Regions from separate parts of the Streptomyces sp. YJ-C3 genome, predicted to be linked through region 2. Evidence: riboswitches for the same ligand, from Rfam matches in the RefSeq annotation. Region 2 holds a riboswitch; each other region holds the start of a gene.
The links. Region 2 has a riboswitch for cyclic di-AMP ahead of ACVHNB_RS13795 (M23 family metallopeptidase). Riboswitches for the same ligand answer to the same signal wherever they lie in the genome.
Positions count from the first base shown of each region.

Region 1 (4,376 bases), 2.2 Mb from region 2:
AGGACCAGGAAGACACCGGACAGGACGGCGTACCCGGTCAGCCGGAACCCGACCGAGACGATGCCGGTCGCCATCACGGCGGCACCGGCGGCGGGCGGGAGCTGGGACCAGAAGGACTGCGGGATCACGTCCGGGCGGTGCTGCACCGCCCGAACGTAACCGCGGATCCGGTCAGGCGGGGCGCACCACGCTGTGGATCGACCCCGTGCCGTCGTAGTAGATGGACTCCTCGCGGACGTACGCCCCCGGCTTCGGCGCGTGGATCATCATGCCGTCGCCGAGGTAGAGGCCGACGTGGCTGATGTCGTCGTAGAAGAAGACCAGGTCACCCGGCTGGATGTCGGAGAGCGGGACGGTCGTGCCGACCTCCACCTGGTCCCAGGTGGTGCGCGGCAGCGAGATGCCCGCCGCCTTCCAGGCCGCCTGGGTCAGCCCCGAGCAGTCGTACGAGTCCGGGCCCGTGGCGCCCCACACGTACGGCTTGCCCTCCTGGGACTTGGCGAACGCCAGCGCCTTCGCCGCCTTGGCCGCGTAGGTCGACGACGAGCCGGACGAGCCGGACGAGCCGGACCCCGATCCGGACGACGTACCCGAGCCGTCCTCCTGCCGGGCCGCCTCCTCGGCCGCCTTCCGCTTCTGCTCCTCCTCGGCCTTCTGCTTCTGGGCGAGCTCGGCGGCCTTCTTGCGGGCCGCCTCTTCCTTCTTCTTCTCGATCGCCGCGAGCCGCTGCTTCTCCTCGGCCGTCAGCTCGGACAGCAGCCGGCGCGCGTCGGAGAGCTTGGACTGCACGCTCTGCTTCGAGGTCTTCAGCTCGGTCTGCGAGGAGGTGAGCTGCTGGAGGTTCTCCTGCGCCTCGGTGCGCTTCTTCGCGGTCGCGCGCTGCTGCTCCTGGTAGTCGTCGACCGCCTTCTTCTGGCTGGCGGTCATCCGGCTCATCAGGTGGTTCTGCGCGAAGTAGTCCTCGGGGTCGTCGGCGAGGAACATCGTCGCGGTGTCGCTGACCCCGCCCGAGCGGTACTGCTCGGCGGCGAACCGGCCCAGGTCCTGGCGGGCCGCGTTCATCTTCTCGGTGCGCTGCGCGATGTCGTCGAGGAGCTGGTCGACCTGCTTCTTCTTGCTGTCGGTCTGCTCCTTGGCGGAGTTGTACTTCTGCGTGGCGACCTCGGCCTGCCGGTACAGGGTGTCGACCTTCTTCTGCACCTCTTCGAGGCTCGGCCTGGCCGGCTGCGCGGGGGCGGCCTGTGCCGTCTGCGAGAGCAGGGCCACCGAGGTGAGGGCGGCGGTCGTGATCCCGACCGCGGGGGTGGTGCGAAGGCCGCCCGACATCCGGGAGCGGGTGCGCGGCTTGCGGTGCGACGCCAAGGAGGCGACTCCTTCCGTGGTCCGCCTACCGGGTTAGCTGTCGGGTTCGGGCGTACGGAAGGCTGCCCTACGGTCAACTGCCCGATGGTGCCGGGCCGTTGAGCCGATTCACCCCAAGGTCGGTTGGGTCCCCGGTTCCCTGCCTCTCGGCGTACGGAACTCAGCGGGGGCTGCCCGGTCGCCGCGTTGTTCGCGAGCGGGGGGACGGGCTGCCCGCGCAGCACCGTAGCCAACTCGTGTTGCTGCTGTGAAGGTTGATGTTCGATATGCCCGATACATTTTCGTGACCTTGGCGACTCCGCGGCCCCGCACCTGGCCGTATGCGGCCAACCCCTCATGGTCTGCGGCGATTTGTTCGCATTTCGTCCATGCGCTTGTCGGGGATGCGGGAGTGTGTGGGCTTCACTCACTATTTGTGAAGGTGTCGTCATGGAGTGTGACGAGGGGGCGTCCGGTGTCCGGGCCCGGCCGACCCGCGCGTTCCGAAGCCGCTGACCTGCTCGGACGGGCGGTGTGGTGAAGGCGGCGGCGGGGTGTCAGTGGGGCGGCCTAGACTCGTAGAGCGATGAGCAGCCTCTTTGACGACAACTTCCTGGCCAGCCTCCAGCGCGGCGCGGAGGAGCCCCCGCCGCCGCCCGAGGACGAGCACGACGGCCCCGCGCCGGAGCCGATCCCGGACGACCTGTTCGGCGGGAAGTTCGACGTGCCCCCGGCCAGGGACGCCTACTACCGCGACGGCGCCCCCCGCCCGGCCCTCGACCCGGCGGCCCTCCTCGACGGGCTGAACGAGAACCAGCGGGCGGCCGTCGTGCACGGTGGCACCCCGCTGCTCATCGTCGCGGGCGCCGGCTCCGGCAAGACCCGCGTCCTCACCCACCGCATCGCCTACCTGCTGGCCGAGCGCGGCGTGCACCCCGGCCAGATCCTCGCGATCACGTTCACGAACAAGGCCGCGGGCGAGATGAAGGAGCGCGTCGAGTCCCTCGTCGGCCCGCGCGCCAACGCCATGTGGGTCTCGACCTTCCACAGCGCCTGCGTGCGCATCCTGCGCCGCGAGTCGAAGAAGCTCGGCTTCACCTCGTCGTTCTCGATCTACGACGCCGCCGACAGCAAGCGCCTGATGGCCCTGGTCTGCCGCGACCTGGACCTCGACCCGAAGAAGTTCCCGCCGAAGTCCTTCAGCGCCAAGATCTCGAACCTGAAGAACGAGCTGATCGACGAGGAGGACTTCGCCGGCCAGGCCGCCGACGGATTCGAGAAGACGCTCGCCCAGGCCTACGCGATGTACCAGTCGCGGCTGCGCGAGGCCAACGCGCTGGACTTCGACGACCTGATCATGACGACGGTGAACCTGCTGCGCGCGTTCCCCGACGTCGCCGAGCACTACCGCCGCCGCTTCCGCCACGTCCTGGTCGACGAGTACCAGGACACGAACCACGCGCAGTACGCGCTGGTGCGCGAGCTCGTCGGCCCGGCCCAGGACGCGGAGGGCAACGACGCGGACCCCGCCGAGCTCTGCGTCGTGGGTGACGCCGACCAGTCCATCTACGCGTTCCGCGGCGCCACGATCCGCAACATCCTCCAGTTCGAGGAGGACTACACGGACGCGACGACGATCCTGCTGGAGCAGAACTACCGCTCCACCCAGACGATCCTCTCCGCGGCCAACGCGGTCATCGAGCGCAACGAGTCGCGCCGCCCCAAGAACCTGTGGACCAACGCGGGCGCGGGCGCCCAGATCACCGGCTACGTCGCGGACACCGAGCACGACGAGGCCCAGTTCGTCGCCGAGGAGATCGACCGGCTCACGGACGCGGGCGACGCGAAGGCCGGCGACGTCGCCGTCTTCTACCGGACGAACGCGCAGTCCCGTGTCTTCGAAGAGATCTTCATCCGCGTCGGCCTGCCCTACAAGGTCGTCGGCGGCGTCCGCTTCTACGAGCGCAAGGAGGTCCGGGACGTCCTCGCCTACCTGCGGGTCCTGTCGAACCCCGAGGACTCCGTCCCGCTGCGCCGCATCCTGAACGTGCCCAAGCGCGGCATCGGCGACCGAGCCGAGGCCATGATCGACGCACTGTCGCAGCGCGAGAAGATCTCCTTCCCGCAGGCACTGCGCCGCGTCGACGAGGCGTACGGCATGGCGGCCCGCTCGACGAACGCCGTGAAGCGGTTCAACACCCTCATGGAGGACCTGCGGACCATCGTGGAGTCGGGCGCCGGCCCGGCCACGGTCCTGGAGGCCGTCCTGGAGCGCACCGGGTACCTCGCCGAGCTGCAGTCCTCCACGGACCCGCAGGACGAGACCCGCATCGAGAACCTTCAGGAGCTCGCCGCCGTCGCCCTGGAATTCGAGCAGGAGTCCGGCGCGGCGGCCGAGGGCGCGGAGGAAGGCGAGGACGGCGGCGCGTCCGCGGGCACCCTCTCCGACTTCCTGGAGCGCGTCGCGCTCGTCGCCGACTCCGACCAGATCCCCGACGAGGAGGACGACGGCAGCGGCGTCATCACCCTGATGACCCTGCACACCGCCAAGGGCCTCGAATTCCCCACGGTCTTCCTGACCGGCATGGAGGACGGCGTCTTCCCGCACATGCGCTCCCTCGGCCAGACCAAGGAACTGGAGGAGGAGCGGCGCCTCGCGTACGTGGGCATCACGCGCGCGCGGGAGCGGCTGTACCTGACGCGGTCGACGATGCGCAGCGCCTGGGGCCAGCCCTCGTACAACCCGCCCTCCCGCTTCCTGGAGGAGATCCCGGACGCGCACCTGGAGTGGAAGCGCACGGGCGCTTCGGCGCCGGCGCCGTCCACCAAGGGCATCGGCGGCGGCATCGCCGCGTCGCTGTCGTCGTCCCGCTCCCGTACGACGCCGGCGTTCGCCACGCGCCGCGCCACCGAGAAGCCGGTGGTGTCCCTGGCCGTCGGCGACCGTGTCACGCACGACCAGTTCGGCCTCGGCACGGTGGTGGGCGTGAGCGGATCGGGCGGGAACGCGGAGGCGACGATCGACTTCGGCGACC
Region 1 covers NZ_CM132685.1:916,353-920,728, forward strand. The annotation lists gene ACVHNB_RS04040 (tellurite resistance/C4-dicarboxylate transporter family protein) at 1-146, opposite strand, end outside; gene ACVHNB_RS04045 (C40 family peptidase) at 172-1,362, opposite strand; cyclic di-AMP (ydaO/yuaA leader) riboswitch at 1,370-1,524, opposite strand; gene pcrA (DNA helicase PcrA) at 1,928-4,376, shown strand, end outside.
Region 1: it holds a riboswitch for cyclic di-AMP, as region 2 does, so the genes downstream of both, ACVHNB_RS04045 (C40 family peptidase) here and ACVHNB_RS13795 (M23 family metallopeptidase) in region 2, are expected to answer to the same signal.

Region 2 (4,376 bases):
GGGGTTGACGCGTGGTGAGAAAACCCACTCGGCGCCCGGGGAATATCCCCGGGCGCCGAGAAGATCGCGCGTGGTGCCGCGGCTCAGACGTTGACGCCGTGCTCGCGCAGGTACGCCAGCGGGTCGATGTCGGAGCCGTAGCTCGGCGACGTACGGATCTCGAAGTGCAGGTGCGGTCCGGTGACGTTGCCGGTCGCGCCGGAGAGGCCGATCTGCTGGCCCGCGGTGACGGTCTGCCCGGAGGAGACGCCGACCGACGACATGTGGGCGTACTGCGAGTAGCGGCCGTCGGCGTGCTGGATGACGACCTCGTTGCCGTAGGCGCCGTCCCAGCCGGCGGAGACGACGGTGCCGGCGCCGACCGCCTTGATCGAGGTGCCGGTGGGCACGACGAAGTCGGTGCCGGTGTGGTAGCCGCTGGACCACATCGAGCCGGACTGGTGGTAGGGCGTGCCACTGGTGCCGTCGACGGGCTTCACGTAGTCGGCCGTGGTGGTGCTCGCCTGCGTGGCCGTGGTGGTGGCGCTCTTGGCCGCGGCGCCGTCCAGCGTGAGCTTCATGCCGGGCTTGATGAGGCCGGAGTCGGAGCCGACGACGTCTTTGTTGGCCTGGTAGAGCTTCTTCCAGCCGCCGTCGACGTCCTGCGCCTTGGCGATCTTGGAGAGCGTGTCACCGGCCTTGACCGTGTAGGTCTTCGCGGCGGTGTCGGCGGTCGCCGCGTGGGCGCCGGTGGCGCCGATGAGCGGCAGGGCGAGCGCGGCCCCGCCGGCCGAGGCGACGGCGGCGGCGCGCGTGACGCGCTGGGACTTCGGGCGGCGGTGCTTTCCCTTGGCGGGCATGGCGGATTTCCTCTCCGTCGCCTGCGAGGTGAGCTGTCGGGTTCGGGCTGGAGTTGCCCGGCCGCGCCCGGTGTACGAGCACGACTTCACCCCTAGCCGCATGGGGAATTCCCTCGGCGGCGTACTGCCTGTGGGTCCCCCGCTCCTGCCGTCACGGGTCGTGGTTCGGAGTCCGGGCGGTGGCAGGACTAGGCGTTCCGCCCGGATTGAAGGGTGACCGTAAGGCAGCACGAAAGGCGGCGACAAGCATCGAATTGACTTATGGTGCCGCTTTCTTGATCGACTGAGAGCTTTCTGTGTCACCCTGCGTCGACGGTCGCGCTTTACCGGCGCCATACCTTCAAGAAAATCAAGGGAATTCCCGAGAGGTGGATTCGAGGCGACCGCCACGCACCGTCACGGCTATGAGCCTGCTCACGCGCCCGGCCACAATCTCCCTTCCCTTGCGGATAGTTGGCGCATAAATACCTAAAACGGACACATGGTTGGCGCCGGAATCCATGTCGTATCGTCGGGAGCGCGCCCGCCGGCGAGCAACGCCGGTGATCCGACCGGGAGGAGCCCCCGTGACGCAGCACGCCCCGTCCACCGAGCCCGAGCTGTCCGGAGTGCGCAACTTCCGCGATGTGGGCGGCCTGCCGACGGTGGACGGCCGGAGCGTGCGGCCGGGCGTGCTCTACCGCAGCGGCCATCTCGCCCACGCCACCGCCGAGGACGCGGCGTTCCTCGCCGGGCTCGGCCTGCACACCGTCTTCGACTTCCGCAACGCCGCGGACCAGCGGCTGGAGGGCGCCGACGTCGAGCTGCCCGGCGTGCGCAATGTGAACCTGCCGCTGTCCGACCCGGCGGACGGCGCCGAGTTCTGGCAGATGGTCCGCGACGGCGACATAGAGCAGCTGCGGTCCCTGCTGTCCGAGGGCCGCGCCGCGGACCGCATGATCACGTCGTACCGCTCGATCATCACCCAGCGCACCGCCGAGCACAGCCGCGTGCTGCGCTCGATCGCCGAGGACAGCGTCCCCGCCCTGATGCACTGTGCGGCGGGCAAGGACCGGGCGGGGCTGTCGATCGCGGTGACGCTGCTCGCCGTCGGCGTGGAGCGCGACGCGATCGAGGCGGACTACCTGGAGTCGAACGCGAAGCACCGCCGCTACAAGGTGCGCCGCAGCGGCACGTCCGCCGACGCCTACTCCCCCGAGGTCATGGAGCTGCTCAGCCCGCTCTTCGACGCTCGCTCCACGTACCTGCACGCGGCCTTCGACACCATCGAGCAGACCTGGGGCGGCACGGACCGCTACTTCGAGGAGGGCCTGGGGCTCACCGCGGCCGAGCGCGACCGGCTGCGCGAGCGGCTCCTGGTCTGACCCGGCTACTCGCCCCCGCCCAGCGTGAACAGCAGGTAGATGAAGGCGGCGAGGGCGTGCCCCGCGAAGACGTACACGAGGACCCGGACCCAGATGCCGCGCGGCAGCTTGTCCTCGATGTCCCGCCGGGCGGGCTGTTCCCCGGCGGTGGGCTCGGTCGCGTCGCTCATGTCAGTCATGTCGGGCCTCCCGGGCCGGACCGGCCGCCGGGCCGAGGCACAGCGCGGCGGTCGGGCTCTGCAGCAGGGTGTGTACGAAGAGGAGCTCGGCCCCGCCCGGGTCCCCCGCGGCGATCCGGTGCGGGGTGAGCGAGTCGAAGTGCGCGCTGTCCCCGGGGTCGAGCCGGTAGGACGTGTCCCCCAGGCGCAGCCGCAGCCGCCCTTCGAGGACGTAGAGCCACTCCTCGCCGGGGTGGACGCGCACGATGTCGCCCTGCGAGCCGTACGGCACGTGGACCCGCAGCGCCTGCATGCCGCGGCCGGGGGAACCGGCCTGGAAGTACGTCCAGCCGCCGGCCTCGGTCGCCTCCATGTCCCGGGCGCGGACGACCGCGTCCCGGTCGGCGGGGGTCTCGCCGAGCAGTTCGGAGACCGTCGTACCGTAGATGCGGGCGAGGGCGAGCAGCATCGGCAGCGAGGGCTGGCGCTGACCGGTCTCCAGGCGCGACAGATGCGCGGGCGACAGACCGGCGGAGCGGGCCGCGGCCTCCAGCGTGAGGGCGGCACGGCGGCGCAGGGCACGCAGCTGGGGCGCGACGGCGGGCAGCTCCGGGGGCTCCGGAACCTCCTTCGGGAGGGCAGGGCTCATACGGTCGATTCAGCCAGAGCCCTGCCCGAGGGGCAAATTTATTGCCTCAGAGGCAAACCGTTCCGGGCGGTCAGCGGTTGGCGACCGCCTGCTTGATCAGGGTCTTGCTGAAGTCCCACATCAGCCCGCCGCCACTGTGCGCGTCGTCCATCACGGCGGTGAACGCCGCCACGAACCGCTCGACGTCGGCCTCGTCCACCACGAGCGGCGGGATCAGCTTGATGACTTCGAGGTGGTCGCCGGAGACCTGGGTGAGGATCCGGTGCTTCTGCAGCAGCGGCACGACGACCATCTGGGCGAACAGGCCCTTGCGGGCGGCCTGCAGCATGGTCCAGCGGCTGCGCAGCTTGAGTGACCTGGGCCGGCCGAACTCGATGCCGATCATCAGGCCGCGCCCGCGGATGTCGCTCAGCAGCTCGTAGCGGTCGACGAGCGCGGTGAGCCGGGTCTTCAGCAGCTCGCCCATGGCCCGGGCGTTCGCGACGGTCTCCTCGTCCTCCATGACGGAGAGCACCGCGAGCCCGGCGGCCATGGCCTGCGCGTTGGACCCGAAGCTCGCCGAGTGGACGAGGACGCGGTCCATGGACGAGTAGACCTTCTTGAAGATCCAGTCCTTGCCGAGCGTCGCCCCGACCGGCACGTACCCGCCGGACAGCGCCTTGGCCACGCACACGAGGTCCGGCTCGACGCCGTCCTCGTGCTGGTACGCGTAGAAGTCGCCGGTGCGGCCGAGGCCGGTCTGCACCTCGTCGGCGATCAGCAGCGCCTTGTGCCTGTGCAGGAGTTCCTGCGCGGCCCGCAGATAGCCGGGCGGCGCCTCGTGCACGCCCTTGCCCTGGATCGGCTCGACGATGAGCGCCGCGACGTCGCCCTTCTTCAGCTCCTTCGCGAGCGCGTCGAGATCGCCGAGCGGCACGGGGGTGTCGGGCAGCAGCGGCGCGAAGCCGTCACGGAACCCGTCCTCGCCGTTGACCGACAGCGAGCCGGTGGTCAGGCCGTGGAAGGCGTGCGAGCAGTACAGGACGCGCGGCTTCCCGGTGGCGTAGCGGGCGAACTTCAGCGCGGTCTCCACCGCCTCCGTGCCGCTGTTGCCGAAGAACACCCGGTCCAGGTGCGGGCTGTGCGTCAGCAGCTTCTCGGCGAGCAGGCCCGGCAGCGGCTGGCAGTCGAACCGGGTCAGATCGGCGAGCGAGGCGTCGAGCACGTCGTGCAGCGCCTTGCGGACGACGGGGTGGTGGCGGCCCAGGCCCATGACGCCGAAACCGGCGAGCATGTCGAGGTGGTCGTTGCCGTCCGCGTCCCAGAAGTGCGCGCCCTCGGCCCGCTCGTACACCTTGTCGAAGCCGATGGTGTGGAGCATCTTCGG
Region 2 covers NZ_CM132685.1:3,150,683-3,155,058, reverse strand. The annotation lists gene ACVHNB_RS13795 (M23 family metallopeptidase) at 84-839, opposite strand; cyclic di-AMP (ydaO/yuaA leader) riboswitch at 843-1,028, opposite strand; gene ACVHNB_RS13790 (tyrosine-protein phosphatase) at 1,406-2,203, shown strand; gene ACVHNB_RS13785 (DUF6126 family protein) at 2,209-2,382, opposite strand; gene ACVHNB_RS13780 (helix-turn-helix domain-containing protein) at 2,375-3,010, opposite strand; gene ACVHNB_RS13775 (aspartate aminotransferase family protein) at 3,081-4,376, opposite strand, start outside.

Region 3 (4,376 bases), 2.4 Mb from region 2:
GAAGATGCGCGGCTATCTCGCCGAGCTGATCCACCGCAAGCGCCACGACCCCGGCGACGATCTGATCTCCGGCCTGATCCGCGCCTCCGACCACGGCGAGCACCTCACCGAGAACGAGGCCGCGGCGATGGCCTTCATCCTGCTCTTCGCCGGCTTCGAGACGACGGTCAACCTCATCGGGAACGGCACGTACGCCCTGCTCACCCACCCTGAGCAGCGCGCGCGGCTGCAGCGGGCGCTGGCCGAGGGCGACACCGGGCTGCTGGCGACCGGCGTCGAGGAACTGCTGCGCTTCGACGGCCCGGTCGAGCTGGCGACCTGGCGGTTCGCGACCGAACCCCTCACCATCGGCGGCCAGGACATCGCCACCGGGGACCCGGTCCTCGTCGTGCTCGCCGCCGCCGACCGCGACCCGGCGCGCTTCGCCGCACCCGACACCCTCGACCTCGCGCGCCGCGACAACCAGCACCTCGGCTACGGCCACGGCATCCACTACTGCCTCGGCGCCCCCCTCGCGCGCCTGGAGGGACAGACCGCGCTCGCCACCTTGCTGACGCGCCTTCCGGACCTGCGACTTGCCCAGGATCCGGCCGATCTGCGGTGGCGCGGCGGTCTCATCATGCGTGGACTGCGCACGCTGCCGGTGGAGTTCACGCCCCACCAGAACTGACGAGCCGTCACATCTGTGACTTTCACGTGATCTGCGCTGCATCGACTTGTGACAAGCGTTCGAGTCCCGCTACGTTCACCAGTCATCGCGACACGTGCACATCCTGCACTCCCGCATCACCCGTCGCGTGCAGCAGCATCAGTCTCGCGAAAGGGAACCGCATGCTCTCCGGGAACGGTCGTCACCGTCGCCCCCGTCAGGCACCCGCTCTCGTTGTCGCCGCCGGTGTCACCGGCAGCGCCATCGCGATCCCGCTGCTCGCCGCGACCAACGCGAGCGCCGCCTCCACCAGCACGTGGGACAAGCTCGCCGAGTGCGAGTCCGGCGGCCAGTGGAGCCTGGACGCGGGCAACGGGTACTACGGCGGACTGCAGTTCTCGCAGGAGATGTGGGAGCAGTACGGCGGTCTCGACTACGCCGCGCGCGCCGACGAGGCCAGCAGATCCCAGCAGATAGCCGTCGCCGAGAAAGCGCTCGACGACCGCGGGCCGAGCGCCTGGCCGAGCTGCTCGATCGTGGCCGGTCTCACCAAGAGCGACGACTCGGCCGATGTCGACCCGGGCGCGAGCGCCTCCCCGTCGGACGACTCCTCGGACGGCTCCTCGGACTCCGCCGACGACTCCGCCACGGATTCGGGAGACAAGAATCACGACGGGTCCGGCACATCGGACACCCCGTCAGCCGACGCGACGGGCGATACCTCCGGTAACACGTCGAGCGACGACCCGAGCGACACGGCAAGCGACAAGTCGGACAAGTCGGGGCAGTCCGCCGACGATTCCGGCACCGACCCCAGCGCCGACGCCTCCGGCTCGGCGGCCGATCAGGAGCCCTCGGACGCGGCCACCCCGTCCGCCCCGGCCTCGGACGACGCCTCCGCCGGCGGCCGTCACCGCGGCGACCGCGCCACGGACGACACCTCCGACTCCCGTACGGGAGAAGGCCGTCACGCCTCCCGCGAGGAGCGGCGCGACGAAGGGACGTACACGGTCCGCTCCGGCGACAACCTGTGGGACATCGCCGACGCCCATGACGTCGACGGCGGGTGGGATGCGCTCTACGACCTGAACAAGAAGACGGTCGGCTCCGACCCCGACCTCATCCTTCCTGGTCAGAGTCTGGATCTTGGCCTCGAATCGGGCGAAAAGTAGCGGGAGTTCAGGGCTGGTTGGGGCGCGTATGTCCACTTTTGCGCGAGTGAGACATGAGTCTCAAAGACCCTGATCGTCTTTGAAATCGGGCGGATCCACTGCTTAACGTCGTCACCGCTCGCCACTGCGGGCCCCGACGGACGTCACGCCGAATCCTGCCAACGTCCGTACGGGAACAGTCGACGCGTCAGCGCCGTAGGCAGGAGCGGGGGACCCAGGTAAGTGCCGTTCAGGGAGACCGAGACGGCTTGGGGTTAAGCCGCGCACAAGGATGCGCGGCCGGGCACTCACTGGCCCGAACCCGACAGCTCACCTCGTAGGCGTCGGTGAGGGGATCTCTCCATGCTGCTTTCCAGCAAGGGCAAGCACCGCCGCCCGTCCAAGGCCGTCCGTGTCGCCACGCTCGCCGGCGTCGCCGGTGCCGCTGTCGCCGTCCCGCTGATGGGCGCCACCTCCGCCTCCGCCGCCTCCACCTCCGAGTGGGACCAGGTCGCGCAGTGCGAGTCCGGTGGCAACTGGTCCATCAACACGGGCAACGGCTACTACGGCGGCCTCCAGTTCTCGTCCTCGACCTGGGCCGCGTACGGCGGCACCGCCTACGCCTCCTCCGCCGACCAGGCCTCCAAGGCCCAGCAGATATCGGTCGCCGAGAAGGTCCTCGCCGCGCAGGGCAAGGGTGCCTGGCCGAGCTGTGGTGTGGGCCTGTCCGGCGCCTCCACCTCGAACTCCGCCCCGGCTCCCGAGCAGCCGAAGCAGCAGCAGGCTCAGCCGCAGCAGCGCTCCGAGTCCTCCACGACCACCCGCTCCGAGCAGCGCCAGGCGCCGCAGCAGCAGGAGTCGAAGAAGACCGTCACGACCCCGACCGGCAAGAAGGTCAAGAAGGGCGACGGCGAGTACAAGGTGAAGCACGGCGACACCCTCAGCAAGATCGCCGAGGCGCACGGCACCACCTGGCAGAAGGTGTTCAAGCTCAACAAGGACATCGTCACCGACGCCGACCTGATCTACCCGGGTCAGCAGCTGCACCTGAAGTAAGCCGCACGTATAGAGGGGAGCCTCGGCATCGGCGGACGCCGAGCTCTTTCGACCCGTCCCCATGTAACGGGCCGCTCGCATCGGCGCCCCATCCCGGCATCCGGGGTGGGGCGCCTTGCTGTCCGCCGACTGCGGCACCGTCGCGGCTGCCCGCGGCCCGCACCCGGCGCTCGGCCCGGACACGGCGGACGGGATTCCGTCACCCGCACGCCACCACCCCGTTTTGTTCCAGTTGGGAACATTTCGCTAACGGCGTTGTCCACGAGACGGGCGGTCGGCTGGCCGATGCCCCGGAGCCGGTTAGGCTCATGGGTGCGGGAATGCGTTACCGAGGCAGCCCGCCCAGTTGCGTCACATCCCAGAAGGAGATGCTCGTGCCGTCCATCGACGTCGTCGTAGCCCGGGAAATCCTGGACTCCCGAGGCAACCCCACGGTCGAGGTCGAGGTCGGCCTCGACGACGGCAGCACGGGTCGTGCTGCCGTTCCGTCCGGTGCCTCCACCGGTGCCTTCGAGGCCATCGAACTCCGTGACGGTGACCCCAACCGTTACCAGGGCAAGGGTGTCGAGAAGGCCGTCCTCGCCGTCATCGAGCAGATCGGCCCGGAGCTCGTCGGCTACGACGCCACCGAGCAGCGCCTGATCGACCAGGCGATGTTCGACCTGGACGCCACGGACAACAAGGGCTCCCTCGGCGCCAACGCCATCCTCGGCGTCTCGCTCGCCGTGGCCCACGCCGCCTCCGAGGCCAGCGACCTGCCGCTCTTCCGCTACCTCGGCGGTCCGAACGCGCACCTGCTGCCCGTCCCGATGATGAACATCCTGAACGGTGGGTCGCACGCCGACTCCAACGTCGACATCCAGGAGTTCATGATCGCCCCGATCGGCGCGGAGTCCTTCTCCGAGGCGCTGCGCTGGGGCACCGAGGTCTACCACACCCTCAAGAAGGTCCTGAAGGCCAAGGGCCTGTCCACCGGCCTCGGCGACGAGGGCGGCTTCGCCCCGAACCTGGAGTCGAACCGCGCCGCCCTCGACCTCATCCTCGAGGCCATCAAGGAGGCCGGCTACATCCCCGGCCAGCAGGTCGCGCTCGCGCTGGACGTCGCCGCCTCCGAGTTCTACAAGGACGGCAAGTACCAGTTCGAGGGCAAGGAGCGCTCGGCGGCCGAGATGACCGAGTACTACGAGGAGCTCGTCTCCGCGTACCCGCTCGTCTCCATCGAGGACCCGCTGTACGAGGACGACTGGGCCGGCTGGAACGTCATCACCGAGAAGCTGGGCGACAAGGTCCAGCTCGTCGGCGACGACCTCTTCGTCACCAACCCGGAGCGCCTGGCCCGCGGCATCGAGGAGAACTCGGCGAACGCCCTCCTCGTCAAGGTCAACCAGATCGGCTCGCTGACCGAGACCCTGGACGCCGTCGAGCTGGCCCAGCGCAACGGCTTCAAGTGCATGATGTCGCACCGCTCCGGCGAGACCGAGGACGTCACCATCGCCGACCTGGCCGTCGCCACCAACTGC
Region 3 covers NZ_CM132685.1:736,255-740,630, forward strand. The annotation lists gene ACVHNB_RS03280 (cytochrome P450 family protein) at 1-670, shown strand, start outside; gene ACVHNB_RS03285 (transglycosylase family protein) at 832-1,821, shown strand; cyclic di-AMP (ydaO/yuaA leader) riboswitch at 2,003-2,159, shown strand; gene ACVHNB_RS03290 (transglycosylase family protein) at 2,164-2,856, shown strand; gene eno (phosphopyruvate hydratase) at 3,225-4,376, shown strand, end outside.
Region 3: it holds a riboswitch for cyclic di-AMP, as region 2 does, so the genes downstream of both, ACVHNB_RS03290 (transglycosylase family protein) here and ACVHNB_RS13795 (M23 family metallopeptidase) in region 2, are expected to answer to the same signal.